3 regions of the Vibrio sp. NH-UV-68 genome follow, and region 3 is predicted to be linked to each of the others. Evidence: predicted binding sites of a transcription regulator. Region 3 holds the regulator's gene; each other region holds the start of a gene.

Evidence for each region. The regulator CRP, encoded in region 3, controls carbon source genes, mostly activating them, when cyclic AMP is high. The targets are predictions, from matches to a motif close to TGTGANNNNNNTCACA.
Region 1: the regulator CRP is predicted to act here: its motif matches at 4,491-4,506, upstream of ViNHUV68_RS09350 (ROK family protein).
Region 2: the regulator CRP is predicted to act here: its motif matches at 6,536-6,551, upstream of ViNHUV68_RS19710 (NupC/NupG family nucleoside CNT transporter).

The regions. Positions count from the first base shown of each region.
Region 1 covers NZ_CP134975.1:2,065,457-2,076,385, forward strand. Annotated here, with positions in the region: gene ViNHUV68_RS09330 (DEAD/DEAH box helicase) at 1-29, shown strand, start outside; gene sohB (protease SohB) at 108-1,169, opposite strand; gene ViNHUV68_RS09340 (YciK family oxidoreductase) at 1,257-1,997, shown strand; gene ViNHUV68_RS09345 (chemotaxis protein CheV) at 2,120-3,067, opposite strand; gene ViNHUV68_RS09350 (ROK family protein) at 3,198-4,415, opposite strand; gene pyk (pyruvate kinase) at 4,758-6,200, shown strand; gene ViNHUV68_RS09360 (patatin-like phospholipase family protein) at 6,268-7,416, opposite strand; gene ViNHUV68_RS09365 (YnhF family membrane protein) at 7,425-7,517, opposite strand; gene ptsG (PTS glucose transporter subunit IIBC) at 7,769-9,199, opposite strand; gene ViNHUV68_RS09375 (YchF/TatD family DNA exonuclease) at 9,643-10,410, opposite strand; gene ViNHUV68_RS09380 (DNA polymerase III subunit delta') at 10,401-10,929, opposite strand, start outside.
Region 2 covers NZ_CP134976.1:1,216,757-1,227,685, reverse strand. Annotated here, with positions in the region: gene ViNHUV68_RS19740 (PepSY domain-containing protein) at 1-1,315, shown strand, start outside; gene ViNHUV68_RS19735 (LysR substrate-binding domain-containing protein) at 1,370-2,296, opposite strand; gene ViNHUV68_RS19730 (glycine C-acetyltransferase) at 2,530-3,726, shown strand; gene tdh (L-threonine 3-dehydrogenase) at 3,726-4,757, shown strand; gene ViNHUV68_RS19720 (carbonic anhydrase family protein) at 4,969-5,691, shown strand; gene ViNHUV68_RS19715 (exoribonuclease R) at 5,726-6,175, opposite strand; gene ViNHUV68_RS19710 (NupC/NupG family nucleoside CNT transporter) at 6,680-7,888, shown strand; gene pepT (peptidase T) at 8,074-9,303, shown strand; gene ViNHUV68_RS19700 (DM13 domain-containing protein) at 9,378-9,845, shown strand; gene ViNHUV68_RS19695 (mechanosensitive ion channel family protein) at 9,950-10,798, shown strand.
Region 3 covers NZ_CP134975.1:240,292-251,220, forward strand. Annotated here, with positions in the region: gene ViNHUV68_RS01075 (acetylornithine/succinyldiaminopimelate transaminase) at 1-296, shown strand, start outside; gene astA (arginine N-succinyltransferase) at 423-1,442, shown strand; gene astD (succinylglutamate-semialdehyde dehydrogenase) at 1,458-2,915, shown strand; gene ViNHUV68_RS01090 (DUF1338 domain-containing protein) at 3,078-3,869, shown strand; gene crp (cAMP-activated global transcriptional regulator CRP) at 4,075-4,707, opposite strand; gene ViNHUV68_RS01100 (phosphoribulokinase) at 4,951-5,820, opposite strand; gene ViNHUV68_RS01105 (YheU family protein) at 5,911-6,123, opposite strand; gene ViNHUV68_RS01110 (hydrolase) at 6,167-7,144, opposite strand; gene ViNHUV68_RS01115 (TIGR02444 family protein) at 7,154-7,633, opposite strand; gene ViNHUV68_RS01120 (ABC transporter ATP-binding protein) at 7,630-9,552, opposite strand; gene kefG (glutathione-regulated potassium-efflux system ancillary protein KefG) at 9,710-10,300, shown strand; gene kefB (glutathione-regulated potassium-efflux system protein KefB) at 10,284-10,929, shown strand, end outside.

The sequences.
Region 1 (10,929 bases), 1.3 Mb from region 3:
CAAGTAAACCGCAAGCGGCTCGCAGCTAAGTCTCGTAGAGAAGTTAAGCTCGCCACATCAAGCATAAAAAAAGCGCCCATCATTTGATGAGCGCTTTTTTATTTGACTTAAACAATCGGGCGCTGGCCACGATCGATAAGTTTCATCAGTACATTATCTGCCGCTTCACCAGCCAGACCAGCCAGCTTAGAGGTCAGTTTTTTCTTTTCGACGTAGTGAATCGCTAGCACGGTTTTCTCTTTACATGCTGCCACGACCAAGTCATCTGACGTTGTGATCTCATCGACTAAGCCAAGATCAAAGGCTGTCGTGCCAAACCAATGCTCACCTGTCGCCACTTTATCAAGGTCAAGTTGCGGGCGACGTTCACGGATAAAGTCTTTAAACAGACCATGGGTTTCTTCAAGCTCTTGTTTGAACTTCTCACGCGCTTTATCCGTGTTCTCACCAAACATGGTTAAGGTGCGCTTATACTCGCCCGCCGTCAGCTGTTCATACTCAATATCATATTTTTTCAATACCTTATGGAAGTTAGGTAATTGAGCAATCACCCCAATCGAGCCAACAATAGCAAACGGCGCTGACACGACCTTATCGGCAATACAAGCCATCATATAACCGCCACTGGCTGCCACTTTGTCTACCGCAATAGTTAAAGGCAACCCAGCTGACTTAATGCGATCCAGTTGCGATGAGGCTAAGCCGTAGCCGTGCACCATGCCGCCGCCAGACTCAAGACGCAGTAAGACTTCATCACCTTCACGTGCCACCGCCAGAATCGCAGTGACCTCTTCGCGCAATGACGCAACCTCTTTGGCATCAATACTGCCTTTAAAGTCGAGTACAAATAGGTGTGGTTCACGTTTGCTATCAAGATCCCCTTCTTTTGAGGCCTTTTTGATCACTTTCTCACGCGCTTTACTCTTCTCTTTATCGAGTTTTTTCTCCGCTTTATCGCGCGCCTTAAGAAAAGTATTGTCGTGCAAATGATGCTCTAGCTGTTCAACCGTTCGCTTGTGTTGCTCAGTTAAGTCAGTGATTTCTAACTCACCTTTCGCCGCTCCGCTCTTACCGCCCAACGCTTTGGCGATAACTAAAATCGCCATAATGGCAACCACGACAGTCACAATCTTGGCCAAAAACAGCCCGTAATCCAACAAAAATTCCAATGTGATATCCCCTCATATGCGAATTGGTGTATTGTAACCACCAAGTTATGTATTCATAAAGCAGATCATTACAAAAGGATAAACATCGTGGAATATGCTGTTTCTTCAGATGCCCTAAAAGGGAAAATTATTCTGGTTACTGGCGCTGGCGCTGGTATCGGTAAACAAGCCGCACTCTCTTACGCTCAGCATGGTGCAACCGTGATTCTACTGGGGCGAACTGTAAACAAGCTTGAACAGACTTATGATGAAATTGAAGCGGCAGGCTACCCGACACCTGCGATCATCCCTCTCGATATGAAAGGCGCAACCAAACAGAATTATGTCGACATGGCCGATACGATTGAGAGCCAGTTCGGTCGTTTAGACGGTATATTGCATAATGCTAGTCTATTGGGTGTTATCAGCCCGTTTGACCAAATTGGTGAAGATACTTACGACGATATTATGCAGGTCAACGTCAAGGCGCAGTTCTTGATGACTCAAGCACTACTGCCATTACTGCATAAATCACAAGATGGGCGCATTGTCTTTACTTCATCGACCGTAGGCCATAGTGGTCGTGCATTCTGGGGCACCTACGCCATCTCTAAATTTGCTACCGAAGGTATGATGCAAGTCTTAGCCGATGAGCTAAGCGACAGCACCATTCGAGTTAATGCCATCAACCCAGGGGCAACACGAACTGCAATGCGAGCAAAAGCATATCCTGCTGAAGATACGGATCTGCTTAAAACACCTCAAGACATCATGCCACTTTATCTCTACCTGATGGCACCTGAGAGTAAATGCGTCAATGGCCAATGTATTGATGCTCAGCCGAAATAACTCGTAATCCCTTGATTTCCAAACATACCAACGCCTTGCGTCTACTTCAGTAACACGCAAGGCGTTTTGCTTTCCGGCCTAACGACTCAACAAAGCCTTATTGGCAAGATCGTTCAATTGATCTAGCGATTAAGAACTTGCCTTAATCTGTCTTGTGCAACCTCAACCAGAAGATCCGGCTGAAACTTAGAAATAAATCGATCACAGCCAACTTTCTTAACCATCGCATCGTTAAAGCTGCCACTTAACGATGTGTTCAAAGTGACGTAAAGGTCTTTCATACGTGGATCACTACGCACTTCATGCGTGAGCTTATAACCATCCATCTCTGGCATTTCTGCGTCGGTGATCATCAGCAATAACTCTTCAACAACGTTTTTACCCTCATCACACCAAGATTTCAGTAGATTAAGAGCTTCAAGACCATCACGGCATTCAATAATATTTAACCCTAGCTGAGAAAGCGTACCGCGCACTTGAGCACGGGCTGTCGATGAATCGTCAACAATTAAGACCTTGCGACCGACCATTTCATTGACCAGCTCCTGATCAAGCACCCCTTCAGAAATTGAAATATCGTAATCGATGATCTGAGCGAGTACTTTTTCCACATCAATAATTTCGACAATCTCCTGTCGCTTATCCTCTTTAACATGAGTAATTGCAGTCAAGTAAGTTGAACGACCTGCGGTTTTCGGCGGTGGCTGAATCTCTGTCCATGCGGTATTGATAATATTACGCACCTGACCGACTAAGAAGCCTTGAATACTACGGTTATACTCGGTAATGATCAGGTTCTCTTCTTGATTTTCAAGGCGTGATGGCGGAAAGCCAATCGCAGCTCTAAGATCGATCACAGGCACCGATACGCCACGAAGTGACGCAACCCCTGTAATATGATGGTGCGAACCGGGCATTTTCGTCATCGGTGGCACTTTAATCACTTCGCGGACTTTAAACACGTTAATCGCGAATAACTGTCTGCTGTTTAAACTAAATAACAACAACTCAAGGCGGTTTTCGCCGACAAGGTTTGTTCGTTGGTCAACGGTATTTAAAACTCCAGACATACTCATTCTCAACCGGTGTGTATATAACAAAGGTAGTCTATAGCAAGACTAAGATAAAAATAAACCCACATATCATTTCAGATTATATGGGTTTACCTCAAATATAAAGGAGAGCTAAAGCTCAGAAACGCTACCCTTCTATAACCTTCATCAATAAAAGGCCATCGTAGAGCGCTTGCTTAACCAACGCAGCACCAGGCATAGTGGCTTGTTTGTAAAAGCGTGATTCCACCAACTCTAAATCTTGGTGGTAAACGGGCAGACTCTGCTCTTCAATACAGGTCTGAATTGCAGGATAGAGCACGTCTTTTGCTTGATTGATGACGCCGCCAATCAGCACCTTTTCTGGGTTGAATAGGTTGATAACGATCGCTATCGCCGAGCCTAAGTAACGGCCGAGCTTCTCAATCACATCAACTGCCAATGGATCGCCGTTGGCCGCTGCTTCACAAATTTCTTCAACTGAAACTTCTTCGATAGCAGACAGTGACGACTCTTCGCCTCGTGCAATACGTTCGCTGACTTCATTGCGAATCGCTTGAGAACTCGCCACTGTTTCAAGGCAGCCTCGATTACCACAGTGGCACTGTTTTCCACTTGGATCGATTTGAATATGGCCTAGCTCACCGATATTACCATGGCGCCCTTGCAGCACGCGTCCATCCAATATGATGCCCGCCCCCAAGCCATGGTGGATAGAAATCAACACCGAATTTTCATTATCTTGAGAGTGGCCAAACAGTTTTTCAGCCAAAGCCCAAGCGCGAGTATCATTTGCAACAAACACAGGTAAGCCCGTCGCTTTATAAATCTCAGGGCCAAGCGGCAGATTTTCAACATTGTAGTGCGGCATTTGCAGCACAATACCTTGTTCCGAATTGACAAGACCTGGCAAAGTAATCGCAATACTGGTAACACGATCGAGTTGGTCGGCATAAGTTTGAAAAAACTCATCAATTTCATGCAGTAAACGGGCTAGTACGTCATCTTGATCAACTTCATGTATGTCAATTTTGGTGTCGATGAGTACATCTCCACCCAACTCGTGCAGCGCGATGGTCAAATAACCGCGACCAAGGCGCATAGACAGAAACTGCCAACCCTCGTTATTGACTTGTAAGCCAACAGCCGGTCGACCGCGACTGGTCGCTTCTTGGACCGTGGTTTCATGGATCAGATGCGCCTCGATAAGCTCTCGGGTAATTTTGGTGATGCTCGCTGGTGCAAGCGCACTTTTTTTCGAGAGATCTATTCGAGAAATAGGACCTTTTTGATCAATGAGTTTATATACACGGCCAGCATTGACCTGCTTGATGTGATCAATATGGCCTGGTTGAGCCATGTACATAGAGTGCTCCGAATATCAATAACCTAGTAATTTTTTTACTTTGCGAAGTAATTGTGAAGAGCTTTGATGAATCGCCGTGACAAGGGTCACGTATAAACATTTTTGTTTGTGTTGTGAATCAAATAGCGAACTATTAATCACAGTCCAGATTGATTTTTTTTGCGTTAATAATTATGTCTATAATCATACTTGCATCGCTTTAATCACCGCCAAGTGGCGATTTCAAAACACGATGGCACCGCGGGTATATACTTAACCTTAACAGTAATAATGATTAAGTAGAAAGATCCGTGCTCGCCTTTTAGAGTGTGGACTTGGCAGATTCAACTCAAGGAGAACCGAATGACTGCAATCCAAAGAAGAACCAAAATTGTTTCAACCCTTGGACCTTCAACCGATCAACCTGGTGTACTTGAATCTATTCTCGAAGCGGGTGTCAACGTAGTACGAATGAACTTCTCTCACGGTAGCGCAGATGATCATCGTGAGCGGGCAACACGCGTCCGTAATATTGCGGCTAAATTAGGCACTCACGTGGCAATATTAGGTGACCTGCAAGGACCTAAAATTCGTGTTTCAACGTTTAAGCAAGGTAAAATCCAGCTCAATATTGGCGATATTTTCACCCTAGATAGTACGCTTCCAGCTGGTGAAGGGAACGAAGACGCTGTCGGCCTTGACTACAAAGCTCTGCCAGATGATGTTTCAACCGGTGATATTTTGTTGCTTGATGATGGGCGTGTACAACTGCAAGTGATCAGTGTTAACGAGACTCAAGTACGAACCAAAGTCACGATTGGTGGCCCGCTATCAAACAATAAAGGGATCAATAAAAAAGGCGGTGGATTGTCGGCAGATGCCCTTACCGAAAAAGACAAGAAAGACATCTTACTTGCGGCGGAAATCAACGTCGATTATCTCGCCGTCTCTTTCCCACGTAATGGCGAAGACATGCATTATGCTCGTAGACTTGCTACCGATGCTGGACTTCAAGCACGACTGGTTGCAAAAGTCGAACGCGCAGAGACCGTTGCAACAGAAGAGAACATTGATGACATCATCCTTGCGTCTGACACCGTTATGGTCGCGCGTGGTGATCTTGGGGTAGAAATAGGCGACCCTGAATTAATCGGGGTACAAAAACAGCTCATTCGACGCGCCCGTGCACTCAATCGTACTGTAATTACCGCAACCCAGATGATGGAATCGATGATGGAAAACCCGATGCCAACCCGTGCAGAAGTGATGGACGTCGCTAACGCCGTGCTCGACGGTACCGATGCTGTGATGTTATCCGGTGAAACAGCAGCAGGTAAATACCCAATAGAAACCGTACGTTCAATGGCAGAAGTGTGCTTAGGCGCGGAAAAAATGGCCGCCATTAACCGCTCAAGTTATCGTATGGAGTCGGTATTTGACAGTGGTGAAGAAACCATTGCGATGTCGACTATGTACGCCGCCAATCACATGCGAGGAGTGAAAGGCATTGTGACATTAACCGAATCTGGTCGCACGGCTCTTATGATGTCTCGTCTGAGTTCGGGCTTACCCATTTTCGCTCTGTCACGCAACGAACGTACTCTGAATCTTTCCGCACTCTATCGCGGCGTGTTCCCAGTCTATTTCCACGATAAGTCAGATACAGGACTCGCCACAGCGCAAGCAGCAGTGGCAACTCTAAAACAACGCGGCCTACTCGACGATGGTGATTTAGTTATCATTACTCAAGGTGATGTGATGGATGTAATCGGTTCAACGAACTGTCTACGGATTTTAGCCGCTTAACCCTTTCATCAAATAAAGGTAATCATCAAGTAACATCAAGGGAGCCTGGGCTCTGTTGGTGTTACTTTTAATTGGTCATAGAAATAGGCGGCGCGGCACATTGAGAAAATAGCTCCACAAAACGATAGCCGGCATCTAACCCGAGCTGATAGTCATGGAGTAACTCCTCTTTCTCGCTCATCAATGAATTCGATTTCAGTGGCTGTTCAGGTCGAATCTGAATAATAAAGCAATCATCGGGTGGCGAATTTAAGAAGTCTTGGGTTAGCGAGTAAGTTTGATAGTGAACCATCAGCATGTCCGCTAAGCTCGAGTCAAACTTATCGCCGATTAGATGGCTCAAACGGTAGACTTCATCTGCACCAAACAACCAACGACCGCCATTAAGTGATTCGGTTTTACCATCAAGACTATTTTGTTGAACCGCACGTTGCATTTGATAATTAAAAAAAGCACTCCAATCTTGCTTCCACTGGCCTAGCTTCTCTTGCCATTGCCCTTGGATCACATTAAATGAATCTTTCAACCATGTAACCTGAGGCTCCTGATTGACCTCTACGGTGCCTGTTGCTAAATCATGCCCCTCGGTACGAATCACAACAATACAACGCGCCTCTCGACGCCAGGCTTCTTGTACGGGTATTGATGCCGACACTCCACCATCAACATACTCTCCATGTGGAAATTGCACTGGCTGATGATAAAGACGAGGGATTGCACAAGTTGCTATTAACACTTGTCGCCAATCGTCTTGTAGCATGGGTAAGTAGTGATCATGTAAACGCGTTGTATCTGTAACCGCAGCAAAAGCCTCTCGTCCCTGCAGCATTTTACGCCCCATATCGATATCAAGCCGATAGGGGTAAGCACTGATTTTATCTAATGCCCAATCAAGGCCAAGAAACTGCTTGCGGCGGATATAACGGAACAGTTGAAAAAATTCAGGATCAGTGGTTAGGTCTAAGATAAAGGAACGCCCTATTCCACGTTGGCGACATAAGAACCCACACAGATTCAGCGCACCCGCTGACGTGCCATAAAAAGAGTGGAAAGGATCAAAGTTGGAAAGAAGAAAGGCGTCTAAAACACCAGCAGTAAAAATACCTCGCTGGCCGCCACCTTGAGCAACCAGAGCATTTTTACCACCAGTGTACCGCTTGAGTCGTTCACTATCGAGATGTACAGCAGCGTTGGTAATAACACCGCAGTTTTTCATACTGAGCCCTACGCTGATGTTACAGCAGTAATAGCAAAGCCGAGTATCATCGCAAAAGCGCACGCGGTGATCAGTAGAGCTAATTTAAGATCGTGTTCCATAAACACCTCCTGATTGTGTAACAAAGTAATAACATCAACCTGATATATCTTCAATAAATACGCTTTTTTCGCGCAAAATTATGGTGTTAGCGTCACACTATCCAAGCATTATTGACCACTATGTCATCACCCAGTAAAGAGCGCGACAAAGGAAAATCAAACAAACCGTCACTACTAGCATCAACTTGACGCTTAACAAACGTAAAAAAGGAGGCCGAAGCCTCCTTTTATCAATGATGAGTTAGTGGGGATTAACCGTTGTTACGGATCCACTCATCCATTTCTGTTTTCAGGTTGTCAGACTTAGTACCGAAAATTGCCTGAACACCACCTGCTACAACAACTACACCTGCGGCGCCAAGTTGTTTTAGTTTCTCTTGGTTAACTGATTCTGTATCAGCAACCGCAACACGTAGACGAGTGATACACGCATCAAGACCTGTGATGTTCGCTTTACCACCAAATGCGGCAACAAGTTCACCCGCTAAGTCAGAACCAGAAGTCATAGCAACGTCTTCAGATTCATCTTCACGACCAGGAGTCTTAAGGTCCATCGCTTTGATAACTGCGCGGAAAACTACGTAGTAGATTGCAGCGTATACAAGACCAACAGCAACCATCAGACCCATTTTCTGAGCGTTACCCGAAAGAACTAGGAAGTCGATCAGACCGTGTGAGAATGAAGTACCGTGTACAAAGCCTAGCGTGTTAGCAACAACGTAAGCAGAACCTGCAAGTAGAGCGTGGATTCCGTACAGTAATGGCGCAACGAATAGGAACGAGAATTCGATTGGCTCTGTGATACCAGTTAGGAATGAGGTCAATGCCGCAGATGCCATGATACCCATTACTTTCGCACGGTTTTCAGGCTTAGCAGAATGAGCGATAGCAATCGCCGCCGCTGGTAGACCGAACATCTTGAACATGTAACCACCCGCTAGCTGACCGAAGCCATTACCAGCAGCACGAGATGCTTCATCAGCAACTAGGTAACAAGTTAGAACACCGTTCTGAGCTTCACCCGCCGCGTTAATACATTTACCTGCTTCGAAGAAGAATGGTACGTTCCAAACGTGGTGTAGACCGAATGGGATTAGAGAACGCTCAACGATACCGTAAATACCGAACGCTAGTTGAGGGTTTTGATCTGCAGCCCAATGCGAGAAAGAACCAATGGCTGCACCAATTGGTGGCCATACGACAGAAAGTACGAAGCCAAGTGCGATAGCAGCGAAACCAGTAATGATTGGTACAGCACGCTTACCAGCGAAGAAGCCAAGGTATTCTGGAAGTTGGATTTTGAAGAAACGGTTGAATGCCCAAGCAGCAACACCACCGACTAGGATACCACCTAGTACACCTGTGTCGATTTTTTCTACGCCCATAACACCAGCCATTACGCTAAGTGTTGCGGTCATAATGCCGTAACCAACGATAGCAGCAAGACCTGCTACACCGTCGTTATTTGTAAAGCCTAGTGCAACACCTACAGCAAATAGCAGTGCCATTTGACCGAAGACTGAACCACCAGCCTGTTCCATTAGATTAGAAACGATTTCTGGAATGAAACCAAGGTCGGCAGCACCGACACCTAGTAGTATACCCGCAACAGGAAGTACTGATACTGGAAGCATCAGAGACTTACCTACCTTCTGCAGGTTTGCAAAAAGGTTCTTAAACATGTTTATGCTCCTGATAAATTATAAGAATTATTGGGCTCTAACGGCACACCCCCGTAGCCTATAATGTTAGCACCCTAAGAAAATGTAACCACATATGACAGTATATTTTCTGCCTCTAAATATATATTGCGTGTAATCAAACTTTCTAGTTAGTTACGAAATTTAGTTTCAAACTAATAGATAGATCACAATCCACACCTCAAATTGAAATGGATTGCAAAGAATTAACCTATTGATTTAATTGTATTTAGTGACAGACCTGATTAATTTTGATGGGTAAATAAAATAGACGAGGTTGTTATTTTCTGTAACAAATTTACAAGACGACTTTAGCTGCTCTCAACTTCAACAAATTTAGTAAACAATAGCCAATTTTAAACTTATCGTGACTGTTCGCACAAAAAAAAGGAGCCATCGCTCCTTTTTTGTTCAAAACTCATTTTCTATCTCAAAAAAAGATTTTTGAAGTTTTCGCTAGTTTTCTGTCCAACTTCGTGTAACGAACAGCCTTTTAGCTGTGCGATGTACGCGGCGACTTCAACAACATAAGCTGGTTGGTTCTGTTTCCCTCGGTGAGGAACAGGGGCAAGATAGGGCGAATCGGTTTCAATCAATAGGCACTCTAACGGCAAAGCTTGAACAACTTGCTTCAGTTCAGTCGCTTGCTTGAACGTTACAATACCTGAAATTGAGATATAAAAACCGAGTTCTATTGCCGCCTTGGCAAAAGCAAGATCTTCGGTAAAGCAGTGGATCACTCCGCCGCATTTATCCGCATTGCCTTTGCGCAAAATGTCGAGCGTATCTTCTCTGGCATTGCGGGTATGGATGATGAGCGGCTTGTCTAACTTAACGGCCAACTCTACTTGCTGTTCAAATCGCAGTTTTTGCAATTGCGCCGTTTCGGGTTGATAGTGATAATCTAACCCCGTTTCACCAATAGCGACAACACGTGGGTGTGACGCATATTCGTGCAACGTATCTAAAGCAAAGTCACTTTCAACATCAAGTGGATGTACGCCACAAGAAGCATAGACGTTTTCATAAGGTTCGATCATCGCGAGCATATTTGGAAACGAATCAAGCGTAACCCCAACGGACAATAGTTCTCGGACATTTGCGGCGTTGGCTTTATCTATTACATCTTCAATGCCTTGGTGAAGATCTTGATAATCGAGTTTGTCTAAATGACAGTGAGAGTCTACGAACATGTTTCCTCGTTAAATTTAAATAACCAATCCAAGATAAGCAGTTCAGCATTAAGCCCTGAATGCTGGCGGAGTTGTTCCATCAAAGCCAGTAAAGCTTGTGATTGTGAGTATAGCTGCTGATAAGCAACCACGTTGGCAAGTGCTTGAGACCCCGGCGTAAAAAATGCCATGTTTAAACCATAATGCACTTTTTGAGCATCAGACAAGAGATACCACATCCAATTGAGTTGCTCGTGTGGCTCTGTGGCAAGTTCTTTGGCCAACTTAACCACATCACCGGAGCGCTGGCACCAAGCAGTCAATTGAGCTTCTAAAGCCAAGTAACGACTCATTTTATCTTGTTCAATAAACGCGAGCGTCGTAATGGGCGCATTGCCATTGATATGCGCCGCATATTCAGGAACCGTACCGCTAAACTGTTGACTCAACCATTGGGCAACCAACTGTGATTCAGGCGCCGTTAAGTGCCATTGTTGACAACGGCTAGTAATGGTCGGTAATAAGGCACTTGAACGGTGA
Region 2 (10,929 bases), on a different replicon from region 3:
GTTTATGTTGATGCTAAGCCTTACTGGGCTAACGATGTTGTTTGATGATGAAATAGAGCAATTTCGTTATGGCGAAATACTTAATGTCATCCCGCAGGACACCGTTGCACCTATCTCTAAGCAACTTGAAGCTATTAACAACCAATACCCTAAATCGAATGTCACCCAGCTCGTTTACCCTAAGAAGGCAGATCTGGCTAATCGATTTAACATTCACTTAGCTGAGGGGGGCAACAAGGTCGTCACTGTTGATCCTTATTCTGCAAAAGTATTGGGTGAAATCGATAGAAGTGACAGTTGGTATGAACTGGCTAATGATATTCACGGGACGTTACTGATCGGAAAAACCGGTGATTATCTTATTGAGATAGCGACCAGTTTGAGCCTCTTGCTATTGATTAGCGGTATTTATCTGTGGCTACCTACGGACAACAGTTCAAAAGCGGGTTTCCTAAAGTTAAGAATGGTAAGCGGTCGCCGAATTTTATTACGTGATCTTCACGCGAATCTTGGCGGTGTGCTTTCGGTTGTTTTGTGTCTATTTTTGCTTTCAGGTCTCGCTTGGGCTGGCGTTTGGGGGGCGAAAATGGTTCAAGCGTGGAATACGTTTCCCACTTATTACACATGGGGCGAAAAACCACAATCGACTCTGACCCATGCTGACCTAAACCATGGCAGCGAAGAAGAAATGCCGTGGAACTTAGAACTGGCAGAGGTTCCACAATCTCATCATAGTGGTGAGCATCAACTTAGCACTCAATACCGTGCTAAGAGTTCGGTTGATGCGGATAGCATTGTTAATCAGGCAAAACAGTTAGGTTTTGAGCGATTTAGTCTTTATTTTCCTCAGTCAGACATGGGGGTTTACACCGTATCAGCAAACTCGATGGCCGGTGAGGTAACTGATCCAAGACAAGATCGAACCACTCATTTCGATCAATATAGCGGACAAGTGTTAATGGACGTGACTTGGGATGACTATAGCTGGATTGCAAAGTTAATGGCAACGGGAGTGTCACTGCATCAAGGCGATCTTAGTATGGTTAACAAAGTGCTTAATGCCCTGTTCTGTCTTGCTTTTATTGTGATATCAATAACAGGAGCGTTAATGTGGTGGATGCGTCGTCCAGCCAAACAACGTCGACTCGGTGTCCCCGCCCATTTTGAACATGATGGCATTTGGAAACTGGGTGCAATCAGTGTGGTACTTATTGCGGTGTGCTTTCCTATGGCAGGTGTTGGCATCATTGTGACCTTAGCGATGGATACTTTACTGGTGCAGCGCAGCAAAGCGCTTAAGGCTTATCTCTCTTAATTATGAGCCCCGCCATGTGCGGGGCTGTTGTTTATGCTCAGCTTATGTTTAGTGCTAAGTCGATGGTTTTGCGGAGCCGAGTTGTTCGCTCATATAGTCTATAAATCCTCGCAGTCGGGCGGGCATGTATTTGGTTTGCGGAAATTGCATTGCAATCGCCCCATGGTAGTTACTTTTGATTGTCCAGTCAGACAACACCGCCACGACCTGATGTTGAGCAATTGCATCGGCGATAACAAAGTCGTGGAAAATACCTATCCCAAGCGCATTTTTTACCCCAGTCAGTCGCATTTGTGAGTGATTGACCGCGTAACGGCCATTGACCGCCACTGAGTGAAACTCATCGTCTTTGAAGAAGTCCCAAATATGGTCGCTGTCATTTTCGGCCAAATATAGACAGTCATGTTCGAGCAACTGTGTTGGATGAGTTGGCATGCCGCGCTGCTGAATGTATTTAGGGCTGGCACACAGCACTAGGTTGGTTTTATTGACCTCTTTCAATACTAAATTCTCATCCGGTTTATCGGTAAGCTTGAAGGCCACATCAATCCCATCACGAATCAGATCAATCTCACCGTCGGCAACCCGCAGTTTGAGTTGAATGTGGGGGTATTTTTGCAAGAACGGCACCACGTGGGGTTGTAAAACCGAGTTGAGAAAAGCTTCAGGCGCGGCAACAGTTAATGCACCGCTCATCTCTTGGTGCTGCGATGTTGAGATCTCAACAGCTTGCTTTGCTGCATTCACCATTACGATGGCTTGGTCGTACACTTGTTGCCCTGCGCGGGTAATGAGCAGTTTTCGAGTCGTGCGTTCAAATAGCTTCACAGACAAAGAGGCCTCTAGTCGAGTGACTAACTTACTTAACGCCGACGGCGTGACACTGAGTTGCTTTGCAGCGGCGGTAAAACTACCTTCGTCGACAATAAGAATAAAACTCGCCAAATCGGGGAGCAGGGCAATCAGTTGAGTATTTTTCATCGAATAGCGACTGTTCAAAACCAAAGTAACCGTTAGTGTAGCGGCCAACAATGTGACCGTCATCATTAAAGTTGAATATTTGTGCCTGCCATTCACTAATGTTTTTCCGTCCGACAGGATAATGCAAACCTTTCGATTGAATTACACTTAAGCAATAAGATTTCTGTCTTCACCAACGCTGAAGACAATCAGTACGTGAAGCACTGACAATAATAACGAGCAAGGAATCAGACATGTCTGCTACATTCTACGACCAGATAAAACAACAAATTGAGCAAGTGAAGACTGAAGGTCTTTACAAGTCCGAGCGAGTGATTACGTCACAGCAGCAAGCAGCGGTTAAAATTTCAAGTGGTCAAGAAGTCTTGAACTTCTGTGCCAATAACTATCTTGGTCTTGCTAACCACCCCGCGCTTATCGAAGCAGGTAAGTCAGGTATGGATCAGCATGGTTTCGGCATGGCGTCTGTTCGCTTTATCTGTGGTACTCAAGATATCCACAAAGAGCTTGAGCAAAAACTGTCTACATTCTTAGGTAAAGAAGATACGATTCTTTACACGTCATGCTTTGATGCAAATGCGGGTCTATTTGAAACCATTCTTGGTAAAGAAGATGCGATCATTTCAGATGCGTTAAACCACGCTTCTATAATTGATGGTGTTCGTCTGTGTAAAGCGATGCGATTCCGTTACGCAAACAATAACATGCAAGAGTTAGAACAACAGTTGATTGCAGCTAAAGAAGCCGGTGCGCGTCATATTCTTATCGTCACTGATGGCGTGTTCTCAATGGATGGCGTGGTTGCAAACCTTCCTGCAATTTGTGACTTAGCCGACAAATATGGAGCATTAACTATGGTCGATGATTCTCACGCGGTGGGTTTCATGGGCGAAAACGGCGCGGGTACTCATGAGTTCCACAACGTTGTTGACCGTATTGATATCATTACTGGCACGCTAGGCAAAGCAATGGGTGGCGCTTCAGGCGGTTATACCTCGGGTAAAGCGGAAGTGATCGATTGGCTACGTCAACGCTCGCGCCCTTACTTATTCTCGAACTCGGTAGCACCTGCGATTGTTAATGCTTCTATCCGTGTTCTTGACCTTCTGAAAGAGAGCGGCGAGCTTCGCGATCGCTTGTGGGAAAATTCAGCTCACTTCCGCGCTCGTATGGAAGCGGCTGGTTTTACTATGGGTGGCGCTGACCATGCGATCATTCCGATCATGCTTGGTGATGCAAAAGTCGCAGCCGAGTTCGCAGAGCGCGCTCTTGAAAAAGGCATTTACGTGGTTGGCTTCTCGTTTCCTGTGGTACCAAAAGGCCAAGCTCGTATTCGTACACAAATGTCAGCCGCTCATTCTCGTGAGCAACTTGATCGCGCTATCGATGCCTTTATCGAAGTAGGCCGCGACATGGAGATCATCAAATAATGAAAATTAAAGCACTTGCAAAACTAAAGCCTGAAGAAGGCATTTGGATGACAGAAGTCGACAAGCCTAAGCTTGGTCACAATGATCTTCTTATTCGGATTAAGAAAACCGCGATCTGTGGCACAGACGTCCACATCTACAACTGGGATGACTGGTCACAAAAAACCATTCCAGTTCCCATGGTTGTCGGTCATGAGTACGTCGGTGAAGTGGTTGGTATTGGCCAAGAAGTCCGTGGTTTTGAGCTTGGTGACCGTGTTTCTGGTGAAGGTCATATTACCTGTGGTCATTGTCGTAACTGTCGTGGTGGCCGTACTCACCTTTGTCGTAACACGGTTGGTGTAGGCGTAAACCGTGAAGGCGCATTTGCTGAATTTTTAGTGATCCCTGCATTCAACGCTTTTAAGATTCCTGAAGGTATCTCTGATGATTTAGCCTCTATCTTTGACCCGTTTGGTAATGCTGTGCATACCGCGCTATCTTTTGACCTTGTCGGTGAAGATGTGTTGATTACTGGCGCAGGTCCTATCGGTATTATGGCTGCTGCCGTTGCAAAACATGTTGGCGCACGCCACGTTGTTATCACGGACGTTAACGAGTACCGTCTCGATCTTGCACGTGAGATGGGTGTGACTCGTGCAGTCAACGTTGCTGAGCAAAAGCTTGAAGATGTAATGGCAGAACTTGGCATGACCGAAGGCTTTGATGTGGGGCTTGAAATGTCAGGCAATCCGTCGGCATTCAACTCGATGCTACAAACCATGAATCATGGTGGTCGCATTGCACTACTGGGTATTCCACCGTCTGATATGGGGATTGATTGGAACCAAGTGATCTTCAAAGGCTTGGTGATTAAAGGTATCTATGGTCGCGAAATGTTTGAAACTTGGTACAAGATGGCGAGTTTGATTCAATCAGGCTTAGATCTGACACCAATCATCACTCATCACTACAAGATTGATGACTTCCAACAAGGCTTCGACGTTATGCGAAGTGGCCAATCGGGTAAAGTTATCCTCGATTGGGAATAAAAAATTCTTATTACAAAGGCCGAGCATCCCAGCTCGGCCTTTTTTATATCTCAATTACACCTTAGTCAGGTTGCCATTCTCTCGTTTGCAATTATTTTGCATCGGATTCCAAAAAAACAGTGTAATCATAGTTTGCTGACTACTCAGCTCAATATTCTCATGTCTATATGATGTGTCCGGTTACGAGAACAATTAGCAAGGATATATAATGATGAAAAAAACCATAGTTGCATTAGGCATGTTAGCTGCGATTTCTGGGGTTACTCAGGCTTCTGATTGGGGATACGAGGGGCAGCATGGCCCTGAACATTGGGGGGAGCATTTTATTGAATGCGCACAAGGAAAAAACCAAAGCCCGATAGATATTCGAGATGTGGTAGAGGCTGACATTGAAAAGCTAAACATCGACTACCTTGGTAAGGTGACGGGTTTAACGAATAACGGTCACACGTTGCAAGCGGTGGTAGAAGGCAATAACCAGTTTAAGGTTGATGGCAAGGTGTTTACCTTGGCGCAGTTTCACTTCCACACGCCATCAGAAAACTTGATAGACAGTCGCCAGTTCCCGCTTGAGGCTCATTTTGTTAATGCCGACGACAAAGGGAACTTAGCGGTTGTTGCGGTGATGTTCGATACCGTTGAGAAAAGCAATCATGCCATGGCGACATTATTGGCTAAGATGCCGACAAAAGGCGAGAGTGTTGCGCTCTCTGAGCCGATCAGTATCAGCGACTTTATCCCTAAGTCTGACGATTACTATCGCTTTAATGGTTCGTTGACGACGCCTCCGTGCAGCGAAGGAGTGCGCTGGTTTGTACTGAAATCACCACATCGTTTAAGTACTGATCAAGTGGCGGCAATGGGGCAGGTGATGGGCAAAAATAACCGCCCTGTTCAAGCGAAAAATGCTCGCTTAGTGGTAGAAAACGACTAATAAAAACAAACGCCAGTATCGACTGGCGTTTTGTCTATTGTTGCTTGTGCGCGATTTGCGCATACTGACGCAGCAAGTCGGTTAGGGTAGTGACCCACTCGAGAGCATTTTGTGGTGGTTGCTCAACGATAACTTCAACATGATTGCAATGTGTTTCTAGGGGAATCGCCCGTTCCAAATGGAAGGAGACGCTATAAAAATGCCACAGTAACAGACGTTGCATGCGCTGAATGTTTTGCTGTTTATTGGCAGACTCAGAAAACAATGCAGGTAGCTCACTTAGCGCGATGGCATTCATTCTTAGCATGGCATCAAATTGTGCTTCTTGATGCTTTTCTGCACAGCTCATCTCATCTCCATCGAAAGTAAACAGTTCGGACATGGAGTCTTCAGGTACCAAGCGGTTAATCATGCGTAAGCTCAGTGTTTCAAGTTCATCGCGCGCCATGTTCGAGAGGCTGTTATAGGTATAATCAAGTTGCATAGACAATCTCAGACAAGAAAGAGGCCTGGTATTTTATCGATAAAAAATGAAATTGCCAGAAAACTAAATAAACAAGCCCCGCGACTTGGCGGGGCTTGTAGACAGTAAAGCCTTGACGTTATTAGTGTATCTTTTTGTTTTGATAGAGCACGTTAAGTATCACTTTCTAACAGTAGGTGTTATTGATAATTAAGCCAGTAATTTTGCTACCATTTTTGGTTGTTTATCTCTCTATTGTGATCTTAGTTCAATATTTATTATTGTTAATTTGTGCCATTCGACGCGGTCATTGAGCTCTTTTTTCGTCCATCACGATGAAAATGACTATTAATTAAGCGCGTGACCGTTTGCGTGAAAATATGTGATGAAACTCTCATTTATGCCGCTATACTTTCCGCCCGGTTGAGAATAACAGCTCTACCAATACAAGCCGTCACAGGGATTAGTGAATGACCCCACGGACCGGACCAGCTACCAATTGAATGCTTGTAGAGGTAATTTTTAATGAATGTTTTATTTGGCTTAATCGGAATTTCGGCCCTACTCTTATGTGCCGTATTATTATCAGAAAGCCGTCGGTCAATTAATTGGAAAACCGTGTCGCGCGCTTTATTGCTTCAAGTGAGCTTCGCCGCATTGGTGCTTTATTTCCCGTTGGGGCAAGCCGCACTCACCAGTTTAAGTAGTGGCGTGTCAAGCTTGCTCGGTTTTGCTGATGAAGGTATCCGTTTTTTATTTGGCGATCTTGCCAACACTGGCTTCATTTTTGCGGTTCGCGTTCTTCCTATCATCATTTTCTTCAGTGCTCTTATCTCTGCACTTTATTACTTAGGGGTTATGCAAAAAGTCATCAAGTTTATCGGTGGGGGAATCCAGAAATTTCTCGGCACCAGTAAAGCGGAGTCTCTTGTTGCTACTGGTAATATCTTTCTTTCCCAAGGTGAGTCCCCGCTTCTAGTTCGTCCGTTTCTTTCTAAAATGACCCGCTCGGAATTATTCGCGGTCATGGCTGGTGGTATGGCGTCGGTGGCTGGTAGCGTTTTAGGTGGCTATGCAGGTTTAGGTGTTGAGCTTAAGTATCTGATTGCGGCAAGCTTCATGGCGGCGCCGGGCAGTTTAATGATGGCTAAAATCATTGTTCCTGAGCGCGACACTCCCATAGAACAGTGCGATATCGAGATGGATAAAGCCAAAGAAAGTAACGTGATAGATGCGTTGGCAAGTGGCGCGATGAACGGCATGAAAGTCGCCGTTGCCGTAGGTACGATGTTAATCGCTTTTGTCAGTGTGATTGCGATGGTCAATACTGGTCTAGAAAGTTTAGGCGAATTGATTGGCTTTAGCGGCATTACATTACAAGCACTGTTTGGCTATTTGTTCTCACCGCTTGCTTGGGTGATTGGTGTTCCAGCTAACGAAGTCTTGATGGCAGGTTCATATATCGGTCAGAAGGTCGTGATGAACGAATTTGTTGCCTTTATCGACTTTGTTGAACATAAAGCACTACTTTCAGAGCACACTCAAGTCATCATTACCTTTGCTCTATGTGGTTTTGCCAATATTGGTTCTATTGCGATTCAACTAGGTTCGATTGGCGTCATTGCACCAGAACGCCGATCTGAAGTGGCAAACCTTGGGATTAAAGCGGTATTAGCAGGTACGTTAGCGAATCTAATGAGTGCCTGCTTAGCGGGCATCTTTATCTTGCTCTAGCCCAAGCTAAGTTTACTATCAAAAACCGAGCCGGGAACGCTCGGTTTTTTTGTTTAACCAATGACGTGATGGTTATGCATGGTATTGCGCTAATTAGCGAAAACCTGATTTATAGCAACACCATTTTGTTTGGTCGGCGTAGGATGTCTGCATGCTGAAAAAACAAATAACAATGAGATGTTACTATGAACGAATTGATTGCACGCTTTCTGCGCTATGTGGCTTTTGATACCCAATCTAACCCGACCAATACCCAATGCCCAAGTAGCCCAGGACAAGGTGTTTTTGCGCAATTTCTCCAACAAGAGTTGCATGAGCTTGGTTTAAGTGATGTCCGTTTAGACAATAACGGCTATTTGATGGCACGCTTGCCAAGTAACCTTAATTACCCAGTACCAGCGATCGGTTTTATCGCCCATATGGACACAGCGCCAGATGCCTCAGGTAAAGGGGTCAAAGCACAAATTGTTGAAAACTACCAAGGAGGGGACATCGCGCTAGGAAAGGGAGATGAAGTGCTGTCTCCCATCCAATATCCAGATCTGCATACGCTTCATGGGCACAATTTAATTACTACTGATGGAACGACATTACTTGGCGCAGATAACAAAGCCGGCATTGCAGAAATCATTTCTGCTGTTGCTGAGTTGATTGCTCATCCAGAGATCCCTCATGGCGATATTTGTATTGCCTTCACGCCTGATGAAGAGATTGGCCGCGGCGCGGATCTGTTTAATGTCGAGAAGTTTGGCGCTGAGTGGGCGTATACCGTTGATGGTGGTCCTTTGGGGGAACTTGAGTATGAAAACTTTAACGCGACCAGTGCAGATGTTATCTGTTATGGCGTTAATGTTCACCCGGGCACAGCAAAAGGTAAGATGGTCAACGCAATGAACATCGCCGCCCAGTTTCAGCTACTGATGCCTGCGGACGAAACGCCTGAATGCACTGAGGGGTATCAAGGTTTCTACCATTTGAAGTCGGCCGAAATGACGGTTGCGCGCAGTGAGTTAGGCTACATTATTCGTGACTTTGAGCGTCAAGGTCTAGAACAGCGTAAACAGTTTATGCGTGACAAAGTTGCTCAATTGAATGCGAGTTTAGACAAGGGACGCGTCGAGTTAGTGCTCACCGACAGTTACTACAATATGAAAGAGCAAGTTGAACCTTATCCACATGTGATCGAGCTTGCTAAGCAGGCGATGATTGCCTGTGATGTCGAGCCCGTGATTAAACCTATTCGTGGCGGCACGGATGGGGCGCGTTTATCATTTATGGGCCTCCCATGTCCGAATATATTTACTGGTGGATATAATTTCCACGGCATTCACGAGTTTGTCTCTATCGAGTCTATGGAGCAAGCGGTTAAGGTAATTGTGACCTTGGCAGAAAAAACGGCGTTAAAATACCAATAAGTCACCATTGCTACGCTGATATTTCATTGAAATTCATATACCTTTAGCAGTAAGGGTTAGCAACGAGTTTCAAAATGAAAAGGTTTTTATTGCTGTTATCGCATACAGTCTGTTTAGGTTTGGGTTTCGCGATTGGAATTTATGCGCTGCCCATTCTTATTCAACCTCTGCCTCCTAGTGTCAATGATGTTCAGCATGTTTCTGATCACGCTGTCTATACTGGCACTTTTCAGCGTGCGCGGAAAGACAGCGACTTACTGCATTGGGGTGCTGGCTCACTTTCTATCAATGAAGAACAAGTCGCTTTTATTGGTGAACTCGCTCCTGGCCCCGATTATCGACTGTTTTTTTCCCCTACGTTTATCGAAACGGAGCAAGATTTTATTGCTCAAAAGCACACGATGATTGAAGTCGGTGAAGTGAAAAACTTTGATCGTTTTACAATGATGTTGCCTGAAGGTTTCCCAATCAATGACTACAACACTGTGGTGATCTGGTGTGAAACGTTTGGTCAATTTATAACGTCTGCTCGTTACCAATAGCAAAGACTGAGTGCTCGATGATAAGATTCGGGCGCGATTGAATGTGACATGGTTACATTGAGGGGCATAGCCGCTCTTTTTTTACAAAATATTAGGAGTACCGAGTGGAGAAAGTACAGCTAGTTATTGATTTTCTTCTGGCTCATAAGTTGGTGTTTAGTGCGCTGATTATTATCGTTATCTCACTAGTAAGGCGACTTGTACTGTCGAAGATCCGTGGTGATGTTGCCTTTGTGTCGGAAAAACAGCGTAATTGGATGTCTCGTACTAAAAACGGCACCTTCATTTTTACGGTATTGACGCTGTTTATTTTATGGCAATCAGAGATCAGTGAGTTTGCCTTCTCGGTGGCGGCGATCGCTGTTGCGATTGTTGTGGCATCAAAAGAGATCATCTTGTGTTTTACTGGGTCTATCCAACGTGCAAGCTCGCGCTCTTTTCGTATCGGAGACTGGATAGAAGTTGGCAAAACATGTGGTGAGGTGATTGAACACAACATTATGGCGACAGTGATCCAAGAAATCGACCTTCACCATGGTCAATATCACTACACGGGAAAAACCATCACATTGCCTAACAGTATGTTTTTCACTTATCCGGTGAAAAACCTTAACTTTATGAAGCGTTATGTCTTTCACAACTTCTCTATCGTGGTGAGAGATTTCGTCAATTTGTATCCACTGTTACCAACTCTGCACGAAAAAATTGAGCATCACACCAACTATTTCCACGATGTGGCTACAAGATATAACACCATGATTGAAAAGCATGCAGGCGTTGATCTGCCGGGGGCTGAAGCGCACATTCATATTACGAGTGGTATTACAGGGGAGCAATTTGTTCATATCATGTTGTTTTGCCCAACCGATAAAGCCGTGCACCTCGAACAAGAAATACGCTCTGATTTTATGGCGCTGTATGAGCAACGTTTTCCAACGCCGTTAGCCAGTTGATTATGCAGTGAAGGTCACTGTTATCGTCATTACATTGCTGCGCCAACGTTCGTTTATACACGTTCGTTGGCAGCAGATAATATCATTTATGCAACACCTGCCCGAATAATCGATTAAGCCCCAAAAATCAT
Region 3 (10,929 bases):
TGGCGGGCGTTGCTGAGCGTGAAGCTCTGTTCCGCGAAGGTCTGGCTAAGCTTAATGATAAATACAGCATGTTTGCTGAAATCCGTGGTAAAGGCCTGCTATTAGGTGCCGCGCTCAACGAACAATGGCAAGGCCGCGCCCGTGATGTATTAGTCGCGGCGGGCAAAGAAGGTTTGATGGTACTGGTTGCCGGTGCAAACGTGGTTCGTTTCACACCATCACTGGTGATCACCAAAGAAGAAATCCAACAAGGATTAGCTCGTCTAGATAAAGCTCTAGCAACGCTAGTTGAATAATTAATAACAATATCGGAGGCTTATAATTTAATAAGCCTCCCTATACCAGTGCTACCGTTCATGTGTTCAGCAAGGACGAGCAGATGAACGGTCGCATTGGTATCCTGCATCAGGAGGGAAGTATCGATGCTGGTTGTTCGCCCTATCGCACTGTCGGATTACGACGCGCTGCACACATGTGCCGTTGAATCTGGTCACGGATTCACATCTCTACCGGTTAACGAAGAACTGTTAACCAATCGTATTACTCATTCAGAATACAGTTTCGCCAAGCCGAACGTGAGTCAACCAGGGGACGAAGGTTACCTTATGGTCGGTTATGACAGCGAAACCGATGAGGTGGCTGGCTGTACTGGCATTGAAGCGTCAATAGGCTGGGACGTCCCTTTCTATTCGTACCACATTAGCACCATCGTGCACTCGTCAGCCAAATTGGGTGTTAATAACACGGTCAAGCTACTGACTTTTGGTAACAACTACACAGGTTGCAGTGAAATCTGCACCCTGTTTTTACGCCCTTCATTTCGTCAGGGGTTAAATGGCCGTTTGATGTCGAAATGTCGCTTCCTGATGATGGCAGAGCACCCGCATCGCTTCTCGAAAACGGTGTTTGCGGAGATGCGTGGTGTCTCTGATGAAGACGGAAACTCGCCATTTTGGCAGTGGCTGCAAGAGCACTTCTTCTCGATTGATTTCACCATGGCCGACTATTTGACCGGAATTGGTAAGAAAGGCTTTATTGCTGATTTGATGCCAAAACTACCGATTTACATCAACTTGCTGAGCAAAGAGGCGCAGGCGGTGATTGGTCAAGTACATGACAACACCAAACCGGCACTGAGACTGTTAGAAAAAGAAGGCTTCACCTGTCGTAACTACGTCGACATCTTCGATGGCGGCCCAACGGTTGAGTGTGATGTGCGTCATATCGAGTCGGTGCGTCACTCGATCCGCGCTAAAGTCACCGTGGCTGAGCACAGTAGCTCGCAAGACTGCCTGATCTCAAACACTTCATTTGAAAACTTCCGCGCCACCGCAGCCAAAGCCGCGTATGACAAAGAGTCTGGCTCTGTGATTATCTCACCAGCGGTAGCTCAAGCGCTGCACGTCAGTGATGGTGATTTCGTGCGTATGTTGCCTCAGTAAACAAAGGATAGAGTAATGACACATTGGATTGCAGGAGAATGGGTCGCAGGACAAGGCGAGCCAATCGATTCACTAAGCCCATACAACAATGAGGTGGTTTGGCAAGGCGACAGCGCCACTCCGGCTCAAGTTGATGCCGCAGTCAGTGCTGCGCGTACAGCGTTTTTGAGTTGGAAAAAACTCAGCTTCGCAGAACGTGAAGCCGTGGTACTGGCCTTTGCACAACAAGTAAAAAACAACAGCGAACATATCGCTGAAATCATTGCCAAAGAAACGGGTAAACCGATTTGGGAAACGCGCACTGAAGCGGCAGCAATGGCCGGAAAAATTGCGATTTCGATCCGTGCTTACCACGAGCGTACTGGTGAGTCACAGCGTGAAGCGGCGGGCAATCAAATTGTACTGCGCCACCGTCCGCTGGGGGTGATGGCGGTATTTGGTCCGTATAACTTTCCAGGCCACTTACCTAATGGTCACATTGTCCCAGCGCTGCTTGCGGGTAATACCGTGGTATTTAAACCTTCTGAGCAAACGCCGTTAACCGGTGAGTTTGCCATGAAGCTTTGGGAGCAAGCCGGCCTGCCTAAAGGGGTTATCAACCTAGTTCAAGGCGCCAAAGAGACCGGTATTGCGCTTGCTGACGCCAAAGGTATCGATGGCGTGCTGTTTACCGGCAGTGCTAATACGGGGCATATCTTGCATCGCCAATTTGCTGGTCAACCGGATAAGATGTTGGCACTAGAGATGGGCGGCAATAACCCGATGGTAATCTCTGAACATTATGGTGAGGTTGATGCGACGGTTTACACCATTATCCAGTCAGCTTTCATCAGTGCTGGTCAACGCTGTACCTGTGCTCGTCGACTGTATGTTCCGGTTGGTGAAAAAGGCGATATCCTAGTTAGCAAGTTGGTCGAAGCTACGCAGAAAATTCGTGTTGATCAGCCATTCGCTGAACCTGCCCCTTTTATGGGTCCACAAATTTCTAAAGCGGCCGCAGACTTTATTCTCAATGCCCAAGCGAATTTACAACAGCTTGGTGGCGTAAGCTTAGTGGAAGCGAAAGCGGGCGAAGCGGCGTTTGTTTCTCCTGGCATCATTGACGCGACGGCGATTGAGCAACTGCCAGATGAAGAGTACTTTGGTCCACTTCTGCAACTGGTTCGTTATCAGACGCTTGAACAAGCGGTCGAGCTTGCCAACGATACCCGTTTTGGTCTGTCTGCAGGCTTAGTCTCAACCCAAGATAGCGAGTGGGATTATTTTGTCGATCATATTCGTGCTGGGATTGTTAACCGTAATCGTCAACTTACGGGAGCAAGCGGTGACGCGCCATTTGGCGGTCCGGGTGCGTCAGGTAATTTGCGCCCTAGTGCTTTTTACGCCGCGGATTACTGCGCTTACCCTATGGCTTCAATGGAAGGGGAGGCGACCGTGCTTCCCGCGACGTTGAGCCCAGGTGTTGAACTGTAACTCCATAATAATATTAATAATAAGGGATTCCCTTGTTGCCCCGATATCGGGGCCTACAACGTCACAGGCTCAAGGCTATCGGATTGACTCGCTGGACATGTCGGTCCGATAGCCTTTTTTTATTGATACTCACAACGTAAACAACCCCAACAAGGAGGCGTTATGACGCCAGATGTTTTATTCCAATCGTTATGGAATGACTATATTCAACGCTTGTGTCCATCTGCTGAAAAAGTGCATCAATTGCTGCAAGAAGACGAAGCATTGATCAACGATCATATTGCGCTGCGAACGTTTAATGTTGCGCCTTTGGGCATTGCAACGCTAGCGCAGCCATTTTTGGATATCGGTTATACGCCGTGTGGTGACTACCTGTTTGAAAGTAAAAAGCTGGTGGCTAAACACTTTGAACATCCTGACCCAAAACAGCCTAAGGTCTTTATCAGTGAGTTGAAAGTAGAAGAGTGTTCTGAGTCGCTGCAAACGATCGTGGCTAAGCTGGTTGAGCAATTGGATCACAGTAAGCTAAAAGGTCATGAGTTCTTGTATGGTGGGCGTTTATGGGATTTAAGTTTTGCCGATTATCAAACGCTTGCGACTGAGAGTGAGTATGCCTCATGGCTGGCCGCGCATGGATATGGTGCCAATCATTTTACTGTCAGCGTTAATCAGTTGAAGGCATTTGATGAAGTGACGGCGGTCAATGACCATTTGCGTCAATCGGGCTTCACTATTAATGAATTTGGCGGTGAAGTGAAAGGCTCTCCAGAAGTACTTCTTGAGCAATCGTCGACCATGGCTGACAAAGTGTCGGTCGACTTTGCCGATGGCGCTCAAGTGATACCGGGCGGTTTCTATGAGTTTGCTAAGCGCTATCCGATGAGCAATGGTGAACTTTACCCGGGGTTTGTTGCGGCATCAGCTGATAAGATTTTCGAGAGTACGAATGGCTAGTCATTCTGCTATCAATAAGTCGTGATAGCCAGTGTCATTCTAAACAGCGAGGCACGAGCGTGATTCAGAATCTAATCACCACACACTCAAAGCCCAGATTCCGTAGAGCTTGTCCGTTACTTCTGGAATGACATGAGTCCAAAAAAATAAAAAGCCATCAATGGAAACATTGATGGCTTTTAACATTTCTAAACGTTAATTGAGATTAACGTGTGCCGTACACAACAATAGTTTTGCCGTGGGCAGAAATTAAGTTTTGCTCTTCAAGCATCTTCAAGATACGACCTACAGTCTCACGAGAACAGCCAACAATTTGGCCGATTTCCTGACGAGTGATCTTGATTTGCATACCGTCTGGGTGAGTCATCGCATCAGGTTGTTTTGCAAGGTTAAGTAGCGTTTGCGCGATACGGCCAGTAACGTCTAGGAACGCAAGGTCACCGACTTTTTGGCTTGTCACTTGTAGACGACTTGCCATTTGCGCTGACAGACGCATTAAGATGTCTGGGTTAACTTGAATTAGCTGACGGAATTTCTTGAATGAAATCTCCGCGACTTCACAAGGAGATTTTGCTCGAACCCATGCGGTACGTTCTTGATCTTCTTCGAACAAGCCAAGTTCGCCAATAAAGTCGCCTTGGTTGAGGTAAGAAAGAATCATTTCTTTACCTTCTTCATCCTTGATAAGTACCGCCACAGAACCTTTTACGATGTAGTACAAAGTTTCTGCTTTTTCGCCCGCATGGATCAGCGTGCTTTTTGATGGGTACTTATGAATATGACAATGTGAAAGAAACCATTCTAATGTTGGATCGGTTTGAGGTTTACCTAGAACCATAATATCTCACTTCCTCTGCAGGGTATGCTTGCTGCTTTCCATGTTGTAGCTAAGCCTTAGATTAAGACTTGCTAGGATAAGAGCACTTTATAAATGCTGCAAGCCAACTTGTGTTTCGGTAACAAATAGTATCCTTTTTCGAAAACGATTTCTTGATTTTAATCGGGTCCGGATAAGGTTTTACTATACAAAAATGTGCACATGATCACGGTATGAAAAGTAATCGTGTTTTAGCTGTGAGCTCTAGCCAATTTTTCCAGTTTCAATTAATTGTTGCAGGATCGGCCTGACAATTAGCTCCATGGCGAAACTCATTTTACCGCCTGGCACAACCAGTGTGTTATGGCGTGACATAAATGAGCCATCAATCATGGCGAGTAAATAAGGGAAGTCGACATTCTTGATACCACGTAATCGAATGACGACAAAACTCTCATCTAAACTTGGAATGCCTTTAGCGTTGAGCGGGTTGGAGGTGTCGACCGTAGGGACACGTTGAAAGTTAATGTGGGTGCGCGAAAACTGCGGAGTAATGTAGTTCAGATAGTCGTCCATTGAACGAACAATCGAATCCATCACCGCTTCTCGTGAGTGGCCGCGATCGCGAGTATCACGAACAAACTTTTGAATCCACTCTAAGTTGACGATCGGCACCATTCCAATTAGGAAATCGACATGTTGCGCGACGTTGACTTCACCATCGACCACGCCACCGTGCAAACCTTCATAAAAGAGAACGTCTGAATTTTCCGGAAGATCTTGCCAAGGGGTGAAGGTGCCGGGCATTTGATTATAAGGCACTGCTTCATCGAAGGTATGCAGGTAACGACGCATCTGGCCTATCCCTTCTTGGCCATACTTACGAAAGAACTCGGCGATGGCACCAAAATCATTCGCTTGTGGGCCAAAGTAGCTGATGTGGCGACCTTGTTCACGTGCTTTGCGTATTTCGACGTCCATCTCTGGACGGGTAAAACGGTGGAAGCTATCCCCTTCAATCCAAGCGGGTTTAATGCTCATCATGTTGAACATTTTACGGAACGCTTCTGATGTTGTTGTCGTTCCAGCTCCGGAGGAACCAGTTACGGCAATAATTGGGTGTTTTGCTGACATGACAAACCTTGTCTGTAAATAACCATCCTGTATACGCTTACCACTATACCATGCTTTAACTTAGCGTCACGGTATGATGTGCTTTAAAAGCTAAAGTTGGCGTCTGAGTTGAATATCAACCGTTTCATGCAGCTCTGAAAAAACCACAACGGCCTCGCCGGATTCAAGCTGGGTTTTGATTTGGTCGATTTTGTCTTGCAGAGAAATTTCCACATCGCCGTAATCTGTGCCTTCACGCAAGATGAACTCACGGATAAGATTGTCTAGCGTTTGTGGATCGATTTGTTGCCATGGAACGATCATAAATACCTCGTTACTTTATGCTCGGAAATGGAATAAGGCGCGATTATGCTGAAACTGCCAAACTTTGATAGTAGGCGGGCAGAGCCTCTTCAAGCCAAAAGCGCGGTTTGAGTGCGCTGCCGCTGACAAATCCGACATGTCCGCCTTGGTCAAAAAGCCGATAGTCGATGTTTTCTGGCAGCACGTATTTAGGAATGACCGCCTCGGTCATAAACGGATCGTCTTTGGCATGAATAATCTGGGTTGGCAGCTGAATCTGTTTGAGGCGATGAATACCTGAACACTGCTGGTAGTAGTCTTGGGCATCTTTAAACCCGTGCAGTGGTGCGGTGATCAGATCATCAAACTCATACAGTTTAGTGACTCGCTTGATATGTTGGTAACTAAGGCCAAGCTCGCCTTTTAACAGATGATGTTTTTGTAGCGCGCTCTTTTTCAGCGAAGCGAGTAAGTAGTTTTTGTACAGCTTAGAAAAGCCTTGCTCGATGCGCTTTGAACAAGAGGATAAATCTAATGGCGCTGAGACGATGGTTGCCGCATCAAGCAGTGGTTCATCTCGATATTGAGCCAGATAGTTGGCCAACATATTGCCGCCTAAAGAGATGCCCACGGCTATTTTAGTCTGGTGCGGGAAAAGCTCATCAAGGTATTCGAGGAAGAAACGCGCGTCTTCTATCTCGCCCGAGTGGTAGGCGCGTGCAAGCTTATTGGGTTTACCACCGCAGCCGCGAAAGTGCATCATGACCGCACGCCAACCCTGCTGGGCAAAGGCGTTCATTAAGCCGTTAGCGTACGGACTGTAGAAACATCCTTCCAAACCGTGAAACAACACAAACAGAGGTTTGTGTTGGGACGCTTGTGAGGCCATCGGTTCGCTCCAAGCGATATCAAGAAAGTCCCCATCTGGAGTATCTAAGGTTTGCCACACGGGCTCAAACAACGCCTTTTTACGAATAAAGCGCGGGGCGAGTGTTTGCAGGTGCGGGTTGGCTAATCCTTTAGCCGCAACAAATTGAGTCATGTGGTTTCTCTAGGGGTTAGCTCGTTTATCGACAGGTTGAGCGAACACTGAATAGAGCGGTTCTCCGCCAAGTTGACGACAGTAGCGCAGGGCTAACGGTTCACTGTGATTAACCTGCAGTGTGATACTGTTAACGCAATCGACCAGATCAGATTGCTGCTGCTTTTCGAGTTGCAACTCAAATTGAAGTGATTCGCGGTAGAGAGTATCAGGGAGGTGAAATTTAAGCTTTCGCCTCAGTTCACGATAGTTGAGCAATAACGCTTCACTGCGCCCAAGACACTCTTCAAGATGGTGCCAATCGTGCTCTGAAAAACTCACCTGCTGCTCATCAAGCCATTTTAGAAGGAGCAGCAGATTGACGTTACCTTTGTACTGATTTTGTAAAGTTAAGCACGCTGATTTTACTTCTCGCACACTGTAGTATTGCAAGCTGAATTGCCATAGCCTTTCTAGTGTTAGAGAAATTTTAACGTGCTCTGAACTCATTGATTATCGAACTCCAGTTCCATCTGTTCTAGTTGCTCTTGGATTGCCATCCATTCCATCTCGACTTCTTCAAGCGCGCTTTTACTGTTGGCTTGACTCGCGAGTACTTGATTAAGTTTAGCTTTATTTTCGGCTTGATAAAGTGAGTTGTCAGAGAGCTGAGTTTCAGCCTCGGCCAATGTTGCCCCTAACTTATCCATTTTCGCTTCCAGTTTTGTCAGGTTCTTGCGAATTGGTGCCGTTTGTTTACGAAACTCAGCTTCACGGCGTTTTTGCTCTTTTTTCGCCGCCGCGCTATTGGTTGAGTCTTTTTCAGGTAGATCGGCTTGGGCGTCGCGACGCTCTTGCTTTTGCTGCTCAGTTAGCCATTTATAGTAGTCGTTAAGGTCACCATCAAAGGGCGCGACTTGACGGTCATGGACTAGGTAGAGGTCGTCGGTAGTGGCTCGCAGTAAATAGCGATCGTGCGAGACGATAACCATTGCCCCTTCAAAGGTTTGCAGAGCGAAAGTCAGCGCTTGACGCATGTCGAGATCAAGGTGGTTGGTTGGCTCATCGAGCAGCAATAGATTCGGTTTTTGCCACACGATCAGTGCCAGAACCAAGCGCGCTTTTTCGCCGCCCGAGAATGGGGCGACTTTCTCAAGTGCTTTTTCACCTTGGAACCCAAAACTGCCTAGATAGTTGCGTAATTCCAGCTCATTCTTATCGGGGGCGATTTGCATCATATGTTGCAACGGCGTCTCTTCTGGATGCAGTGTCTCAAGTTGATGCTGAGCAAAGTAACCAATCTTAACCCCTTGCGAATAAGTGAGATCGCCACCTTGTGGTTTGAGATCGCGTGAGAGCATTTTGATTAAGGTTGATTTACCAGCGCCATTGCGACCAAGTAGACCAATGCGACTGCCGGGTACCAAATTAAGGCGGATCTTTTCTAAGATCAGGGTGTCATCGTAACCAGCGCTGACTTCATCCATCATAATGATCGGGTTTGGCAACGCATCGGGCTTGCGAAACTCAAAGCTAAACGGATTATCAAATTGTGCAGGTAGCACTTTTTCCATCCGTTCGAGCGCTTTAATGCGGCTTTGCGCCTGGCGTGCTTTGGATGCTTTGTAGCGAAAGCGGTCAATGTAGCTTTGCATGTGCGCCATTTGCTTTTGCTGCTTCTGAAACGTTGCTTGTTGTAGCATCAGTTTCTGGGCGCGTTGATCTTCAAAAGACGAGTAGTTGCCGGTGTACTCATTGAGGAGCTGGTTTTCAACATGGATGATACGGTTGACGACCGGGTCAAGGAAATCACGGTCATGCGAGATCAAGATAAGCGTGCCCGGGTAGTTCTGTAGCCAACGTTCAAGCCACATTACCGCGTCTAAATCCAAGTGGTTGGTAGGTTCGTCGAGCAGCAATAAGTCGGAGCGACACAGTAGAGCCTGAGCTAGGTTGAGACGCATACGCCACCCCCCAGAGAACTGAGTTAAGCTCCAGCTCATTTGCTGTTGACTGAAACCTAAACCATCAAGCAGTTCTGCTGCACGGGCACGAATGCTATAGCCGCCAATGGTTTCTATTTTGCCATGAATTTCTGCGACTAAAGTGCCGTTGTCTTGCTGTTCTGCCTTGGCAAGATCCGCTTCGAGGCCACGGTACTCACGATCACCATCTATGACGTATTCAATCGCGCTACGCTCTATTGCCGGGGTTTCTTGCGCGACCCAAGCCAGTTCCCAATGAGCGGGCTTAGAAAAATGGCCAGCATCAATGGAGAGTTGATCTTTAATTAGGGCGAATAAGGTCGACTTACCACAGCCGTTTTTCCCGACCAGGCCAACTTTATCGCCCGGTTGAATAGTTGCTGAGGCCTGTTCAAGCAGAGGTTTTCCGCCACGCAGCAGTTGGATGCCAGAGAAGGTTATCATAATGTTTGCTATATCTTTGCTCGTGATGGGTCGAATAGTAGGGCAGTTGGCTCACTATGTCGATTATTGCGTTATTCTGGTGAACCACGTATAACAATCTGATAACGATGAAAATCATCTTAGTCATATAAGTAAGATAAGGATTGCAGTCGAAGGAATGGAGACGACAGCCGCAAATAAACCGAAAGTGCTAGTGCTTTACGCTCACCCTGAGCCACAGGCGTCGGTTGCTAACCAGATGATGATCAAGAAAATAGAGTCTCTTGAGCATGTTACTGTGCATGACCTCTATGCGCATTACCCCGATTTTTTTATCGATGTTGTCGCTGAGCAAAAGTTGCTTGATGGCCATGACGTGATAGTTTTTCATCACCCTCTCTATATGTATTCCTGCCCCGCGCTGTTGAAAGAGTGGCTCGACAGAGTGCTTGGCAAAGGGTTCGCCTTTGGTAAAGGGGAAGCACTAAAAGGCAAATATTGGCGTAGTGTCATTACTACCGGTGGCAAACAAGAGGCGTTTGGCCGCAGTGGTTATAACCGCTATCCCTTGGCCGAAATTCTGCAACCTTTCGAATTGACTGCAGCGCTATGTCAGATGCATTGGATTGAACCTCTGGTGCTCTATTGGGCGCGCAATGTTGATGAAGTGGAACGTTATCAACACGCGGAGGCTTATCGGCACTGGTTGCTTGACCCATTGGCGGTATTTGAATCGGCACAAGGAGAAGCTCATGGTAGTGGAAAGTAATTTTCTCCAAAGTAGTGTTATTTTTCTTACTGCAGCAGTCGTTGCTGTACCGATAGCTCAGCGTCTCGGTTTGGGCTCGGTGCTCGGTTATTTATTAGCTGGCATCGCAATTGGCCCGTGGGGGCTGGGTTTAATTCGCGATGTGGAGGCGATTCTCCATTTTGCTGAGTTTGGCGTGGTGCTGCTGCTGTTCTTGATTGGTTTGGAGCTTAACCCGAAAAAACTGCTGCAAATGAAGGGGCCTATTTTAGGTTTAGGTGGCGCCCAAGTGGTGATCACCACGTTAGTCCTCGCGAGCATTGCTTATGCCGTCGGGACATCGTGGCAAACCAGCTTAGTGATTGGTATGGGGTTGGCGCTCTCGTCAACGGCGATTGCTTTACGTGTGATTGATGAACAAGGTTTGGCCGGCAGTGAAACGGGTCAGTCAGGCTTTGCGGTGTTGCTGTTCCAAGACATCGCGGTGATCCCAATGTTGGCGGTATTGCCCGTACTGGCGGGGAATACCGCGGGCGATTGGTTAGATGCATTGTGGATGCTAGCTGGGGTTGTCGGTTTACTGTTCGGTGGTCACTTTTTACTGCGCCCGCTGTTTCGCTATGTGGTGCTGAGCGGTGTACGTGAGTTGT